Regions from separate parts of the Pseudomonas sp. A34-9 genome, predicted to be linked through region 3. Evidence: predicted binding sites of a transcription regulator. Region 3 holds the regulator's gene; each other region holds the start of a gene.

Region 1 (2,264 bases), 1.1 Mb from region 3:
TGACGCATCACCCCCGGATCATGTTCGTCGGTAAACATCACAATGGGCCGTGGCTGGTCGCGGCTGACCAGGACCACTTGTTCCATGACATCGCGGCTCGGTGACTCGGTATCGATCAGGATCACGTCCGGGCGCACTGTTTCGACGCGTGCAGGCAGGTCGATGGTCAGGCCGGACTCGTCGATCACCTCGAAACCGGCCTCGGTCAGTGCCGCTTTCAGGCGTCCGACTTTTTTCGCTGTGTCGTTGATCAACAGAATACGCAACATGTTCGCGGTCTCCTGTCAGCGGCGGGCGAGAAGAGGGACGTTGTCGCTCAGCGCATGCAGTTTGAAGCTGCGCGCGTAAGCGGCCGGGTCGCTGCCGTCCCAGACTTTGCCGTCGAGCAACTGGCTGCTGCGCATGTCGGTGCCCCACGCGGCGACGCCGACCGCGGTGGCGGCGTCGCGGTAGACGTCCAGTTGCTGAACCTGGCGGGCGACGGCGAGGTAATCCGGGTCTTCGCGCAGTAAGCCCCAGCGGCGGAACTGGGTCATGAACCACATGCCGTCCGACAGATACGGCAGATTCACCTCGCCGTTGCCGTGAAAACGCAGCGCGTGCGGGTCTTGCCAGCGATGGCCAAGGCCATCGGCATAGTCACCGAGAAAACGCGGTTCGATGCACGACACCGGCGCATCGAGGTACTCCGGCGCGCTGAGCAACTGTGCGGTGCTGCGGCGGTTTTCCGGGCTTTGTTCGATGAAACGGCTGGCTTCGAGGATCGCCATGACCAATGCGCGTGCGGTGTTGGGGTATTGCTCAACAAATTCGCGCGTGCAGCCAAGGACTTTTTCCGGGTGATCAGGCCAGATGGTCTGGCTGGTGGCGAGGGTGAAACCGAGATCCTGCTGCACCGCGCTGGCGGCCCACGGTTCGCCGACACAAAAGCCATCGATGCGCCCGGCTTGCAAGTGCGCGACCATTTGCGGCGGTGGCACGACCACGCTATCAACATCTCGCAATGGATGAATGCCCTGACTCGCCAGCCAGTAATACAGCCACATCGCGTGAGTGCCGGTGGGGAAGGTCTGCGCGAAGGTGAGTTTTGCGCGGCTTTGGTGCACGTGGCGGTCCAGCGCTTCAGGACTGGTCACGCCCAGATGTTGCAGGCCGTGTGACAGGTTGAGGCTTTGCCCGTTCTGGTTCAGGCCCATCAGCACCGCCATATCGGCCGGGGTGACGCCGCCGATGCCCAGGTGCACGGCGTAGATTAGGCCGTACAGACTGTGGGCGGCATCCAGTTCGCCACTCACCAGTTTGTCGCGAAGGTTGGCCCACGAGCTCTGGCGCTTGAGGTTCAGGGTCAGCCCGTAAGGCTGGGCGAAGCCCTGTGTGGCCGCGACGACGAGCGGAGCGCAATCGCTCAGGGCCATGAAACCGAGGTTGATTGCACGCTTTTCCGGGGCATCGCTGCCATTGACCCAGGCCAGTGGCCCTGGCGAAGGTTCGTTCATATAAAGCCATCTCGAAAAAAAACGCCGTCCCGGTCTTTGCCAAGGCAAATCCCGAAGACGACGCCATTGTCCTTGCCCGCCTGCCGTCATTGGCCGACGCACTGATAGCCAGGAGGGTGCAAGGCATATGCCAGTGCCAGTGATTTGCGCATGCGCCTCGCGCCGCAGGTCGATGCCCGGCTATAATCGCCGCCTCTTTTCGCCGCCCGAGTCATCGCCGCCCATGTACACCCTGGCCCGTCAGCTGTTGTTCAAACTTTCCCCGGAAACCTCCCACGATCTGTCGCTGGATCTGATCGGCGCGGGCGGGCGTTTGGGCCTCAACGGCTTGCTGTGCAAGGCGCCGGCGAAGAAACCGGTGACGGTCATGGGCCTCGAGTTTCCGAACCCGGTGGGGCTGGCGGCGGGTCTGGACAAGAACGGCGCGGCCATCGACGGCTTCGCGCAGCTGGGTTTCGGTTTTGTCGAAATTGGTACCGTGACCCCGCGTCCGCAGCCAGGCAACCCGAAACCACGGATTTTCCGATTGCCGGAAGCCGAGGCGATCATCAACCGCATGGGTTTCAACAACCTCGGTGTCGATAACCTGCTGGCGCGGGTCGCTGCGGCGAAATACAAGGGCGTGCTGGGCATCAACATCGGCAAGAACTTCGACACGCCGGTCGAGCGCGCGGTCGACGACTACCTGATCTGCCTGGACAAGGTGTATGCCCACGCCAGCTACGTGACGGTCAACGTCAGCTCGCCGAACACCCCTGGCCTGCGCAG
Region 2 (2,264 bases), 790 kb from region 3:
CGGGCTGCTGGAGTTGACGGCGGGCGGTACGCTGTTTCTTGACGGTGTCGGTGAAATGAGCCCGCGCTTGCAAGTGAAGTTGCTGCGTTTTCTGCAGGATGGTTGCTTCCGTCGCGTCGGCAGCGATGAAGAGGTTTATCTGGATGTGCGGGTGATCTGCGCCACTCAGGTGGACTTGTCGGAGCTGTGCGCGCGGGGCGAGTTTCGTCAGGATTTGTACCACCGATTGAACGTGCTCTCCCTACACATTCCGCCGCTGCGCGAATGCCTCGACGGGTTGACCCCACTGGTCGAGCATTTCCTTGATCAGGCCAGTCGGCAGATCGGCTGTTCGCTGCCGAAACTGGCGCCGGCGGCGATGGACCGGCTCAGTCATTACCATTGGCCGGGCAACGTGCGACAACTGGAGAACGTGCTCTTCCAGGCGGTTTCACTGTGCGATGGCGGTACGGTGAAAGCTGAACATATTCGTCTGCCGGATTATGGTGTGCGTCAGCCGCTTGGCGATTTCTCGCTGGAAGGTGGGCTGGATGAAATTGTCGGGCGCTTCGAGAAAGCCGTGCTGGAGCGCCTGTATTCCGAGCATCCGAGCAGTCGGCAACTGGGCAAGCGGTTGGGCGTTTCGCATACGACGATTGCCAATAAGCTCCGCGAATACGAAGTGGGCAAAGAGCCTGAAGCCTAAGATCAAAAGATCGCAGCCTTCGGCAGCTCCTACAGTTGGAATGCGGATTCCTGTAGGAGCTGCGGCACGCTGCGATCTTTTGATCTATTGCCGCGAAGCGGCATAACACCGCCGGTTTTTCGACTTCGATACATTTCCACAATCCCCGCAAAACCTTCCAAGTCCTTTGTTTACCGGGCCTTTGGCCGTCAGGAAAAAGTTGGTCTGCAAATTGCTTATGGCTCAGCAGTACAGCGGTGGGCGGCAAACGTCCGGCATGCAGAGGAAAGAGTGTGGACAAGTACCTTTATGTGGCAATGACCGGCGCCAGCCAGAACGCACTGGCGCAGAAGGCTCATGCCAACAACCTGGCGAACATCTCCACCAACGGTTTTCAGCGCGACCTGGAGCAGGCGCGTTCGATGCCGGTGTTCGGTGACAGCTTTCCGGCGCGTGCGTTTGCCCTGAGCGAACGGCCCGCCACCGATTTCACCCCGGGCTCGCTGGTGCAGACCGGTCGTGACCTCGACGTCGCGGTCACCGGTAACGGTTTCATTGCCGTGCAGAACCCTAACGGCGGCGAAAGCTACGTGCGCACCGGCAGCCTCAACGTTGACGCCCTCGGCGTTCTGCGTGCCGGCAACGGCATGCCGGTGATGGGCAATGGCGGTCCGATCGCCGTGCCGCCCGAGCAGCAGATCGAAGTCGGTGAAGACGGCACCATCAGCATTCGTGCGATGGGCGAAGGCCCGCGCGTCATGGCGGAAGTCGACCGCATCAAGCTGGTCAACCCGGACATCAAGAACATGAACAAGGGCCTTGACGGCTCGATCTACACCAAGGACGGCCAGCCTGCGCCGGCCGACGCCAACGTCAAACTGGTGTCGGGTTTCCTGGAGTCGAGCAACGTCAACGCCGTTGAAGAGATGACCTCGGTGCTGGCATTGGCCAAGCAGTTCGAGTTGCACGTCAAGATGATGAACACCGCCAAAGACGACGACCAGGCCATGGCTCGGGTCTTGCAGATCAGCTAATTATCAGAACGTCGCGCCGAAAAACAGGCGCACGAGGAGAATCGAATGCTTCCGGCTCTATGGGTTGCCAAAACCGGTCTGTCCGCCCAGGACACCAACCTGACCACCATTTCCAACAACCTGGCGAACGTGTCGACCACGGGTTTCAAACGTGACCGCGCCGAGTTCCAGGACCTGCTGTATCAGATCAAGCGTCAGCCAGGCGCCCAGTCGACTCAGGACAGCGAACTGCCGTCGGGTCTGCAAGTGGGTACCGGTGTGCGCATCGTCGGCACCCAGAAAAACTTCACCGCCGGCAGCCTGCAAACCACCGAGCAGCCGCTGGACATGGCCATCGACGGTCGCGGTTTCTTCCAGATTCTGCAGCCGGACGGCACCACGTCCTACACCCGTGACGGTACTTTCCACCTCGACTCCAACGGCCAGATCGTCAACGCCAGCGGTTTCGCCCTGGAACCGGCCATCGTCATTCCGAACGATGCTCAGACCTTTACCGTTGGCCGTGACGGCACCGTTTCCGTTTCCATCGCCGGTAACCCGGCTGCTCAGGTGATCGGCAACCTGCA
Region 3 (2,264 bases):
TCGAAGACATCCTGCATGGCCAGATCCGGCACTTCGCGGGCGATCAGGTTGGCAATTTGTTCGAGGGCTTTCTTTTTACTGCCGCCCGGCACGTTCACGAGGGAACGGCCGGGGGTCAGGATACTTTCAAGTCGGATCATGGGTTAGGGATGTTAACGACCGGTCGCGCCCTGGAGGAGGCTCTGGGTCTTTTCCTTATGCTTTTTGAGTTGGCGATCCAGCTTGTCGGTGAGTGAGTCGATCGCAGCGTACATGTCAGTATCTTCTGCGTTGGCGACCACTTCGCTGCCGGGTATATGCAAGGTGGCTTCGATTTTCTGCTTCAGCTTTTCGACGCACATCGTGACTTGCACGTTGGTGATTTTGTCGAAATGTCGCTCCAGTCGTTGGAGTTTTTCCTCGATGTAGGAACGCAGAGGTTGGGTCACTTCCAGTTGGTGTCCACTGATGTTGACTTGCATACAGCTTCTCCTTCGTTGCCAGTGCATAAAGCGGCAGGCTGGATAGCCTGCCACTGGAACGCTGTAACGTGGCTTACATCAACCGCTTGCGTTCGCTCGAAGGCGCGATCCCGAGGGATTCGCGGTACTTGGCGACGGTGCGGCGAGCCACCTGAATGCCTTGTGCCTCCAGTAAACCAGCGATCTTGCTGTCACTCAACGGCTTTTTCTGATTTTCCGCGGCAACCAGTTTCTTGATGATCGCGCGGATCGCCGTGGACGAGCATTCGCCGCCTTCGGAGGTGCTGACGTGGCTGGAGAAAAAGTATTTCAGTTCATAAATACCGCGCGGGGTATGCATGAATTTCTGCGTGGTCACCCGGGAAATCGTTGATTCATGCATGCCGACCGCTTCGGCGATGTCATGCAGGACCAACGGCTTCATGGCTTCGTCGCCGTACTCCAGAAAACCGCGCTGATGCTCGACGATCTGGGTGGCAACTTTCATCAGGGTTTCGTTGCGGCTCTGCAGGCTCTTGATGAACCAGCGGGCTTCCTGCAACTGATTGCGCATGAAGGTGTTGTCGGCGCTGGTGTCGGCACGACGGACGAAACCGGCGTACTGGGCGTTGACGCGCAAGCGTGGCACCGATTCCTGATTGAGTTCGACCAGCCAGCGCTCGTTGTCCTTGCGCACGATGACGTCAGGGACGACGTATTCGGCTTCGGTTGACTCGATCTGCGAACCCGGGCGCGGATTCAGGCTCTGCACCAGTTCGATGACCTGGCGCAGTTCGTCTTCCTTGAGCTTCATCCGGCGCATCAACTGGCTGTAGTCGCGGCTGCCGAGCAGGTCGATATAGTCGGTGACCAGACGTTTGGCTTCCGCCAGCCATGGGGTCTTGGCAGGCAACTGGCGCAACTGCAGCAGCAAGCACTCGCCGAGGTTGCGGGCGCCGATACCGGCTGGTTCAAATTGTTGAATGCGGTGCAGGACGGCTTCGATTTCGTCCAGTTCGATGTCCAGTTCCGGATCGAACGCTTCGAGGATTTCCTCGAGGGTTTCATCCAGGTAGCCCTGATTGTTGATGCAATCAATCAGGGTCACGGCGATCAGGCGATCGGTGTCGGACATCGGTGCAAGGTTCAGTTGCCAAAGCAGGTGGCTTTGCAGGCTCTCGCCGGCGGAGGTGCGGGTGGTGAAGTCCCACTCGTCATCATCGCTGCTTGGCAGGCTGCTGGCACTGGTCTGGTAGACGTCTTCCCAGGCGGTGTCGACCGGAAGCTCGTTGGGGATGCGCTCGTTCCATTCGCCCTCCTCGAGGTTATCCACCGTCGGGGCAGTTTCCTGATAGGACGGTTCCTGGATCTCGGTATTGGGCTTCTGCTCGGCGTTGTCAGCCAAGGGGTCGGAATTGTCGAAGTCGTCGCCTTCTTCCTGGCGTTCGAGCATCGGATTGGATTCCAGAGCCTCCTGGATTTCCTGTTGCAGATCCAGGGTCGACAATTGGAGCAGACGGATGGCCTGTTGCAGCTGCGGTGTCATCGTCAGCTGCTGGCCCATTCTCAAGACTAGCGATGGTTTCATGGCAGGGGCTTAACACCTTATTCGCCGGCGCTATGCGCCATCCACTACAGGGCGCCGAAGCGCCAAACTTAAGCAAATTATATGCCTGAAACTGAAGTGTTTGCCTAGAGCGCTGTAACAATTAAAGCGTATTAAATCCTGCTTGAATCGATACAGCGCCCGGGCGGCGCACCGGGCACTGTTGCGCTTACAGGCGGAACTCGTGGCCCAGATACACTTCCTTGACCAGATCGTTG

The links. Region 3 encodes sigma-54, which starts transcription at its own class of promoters, with help from an activator protein. Its sites were predicted from a motif close to ANTGGCATNNANNTTGCTNT; they were not measured.
Region 1: the regulator sigma-54 is predicted to act here: its motif matches at 1,612-1,631, upstream of P3G59_RS09735 (CmpA/NrtA family ABC transporter substrate-binding protein).
Region 2: the regulator sigma-54 is predicted to act here: its motif matches at 884-903, upstream of P3G59_RS08170 (flagellar basal body rod protein FlgF).

What each region holds. Positions count from the first base shown of each region.
Region 1 covers NZ_CP119967.1:2,170,357-2,172,620, forward strand. Annotated here, with positions in the region: gene P3G59_RS09730 (ANTAR domain-containing protein) at 1-269, opposite strand, end outside; gene P3G59_RS09735 (CmpA/NrtA family ABC transporter substrate-binding protein) at 285-1,496, opposite strand; gene P3G59_RS09740 (quinone-dependent dihydroorotate dehydrogenase) at 1,720-2,264, shown strand, end outside.
Region 2 covers NZ_CP119967.1:1,829,553-1,831,816, forward strand. Annotated here, with positions in the region: gene P3G59_RS08165 (sigma-54-dependent transcriptional regulator) at 1-685, shown strand, start outside; gene P3G59_RS08170 (flagellar basal body rod protein FlgF) at 958-1,698, shown strand; gene flgG (flagellar basal-body rod protein FlgG) at 1,744-2,264, shown strand, end outside.
Region 3 covers NZ_CP119967.1:1,040,832-1,043,095, forward strand. Annotated here, with positions in the region: gene ptsN (PTS IIA-like nitrogen regulatory protein PtsN) at 1-140, opposite strand, end outside; gene raiA (ribosome-associated translation inhibitor RaiA) at 153-461, opposite strand; gene P3G59_RS04405 (RNA polymerase factor sigma-54) at 535-2,028, opposite strand; gene lptB (LPS export ABC transporter ATP-binding protein) at 2,216-2,264, opposite strand, start outside.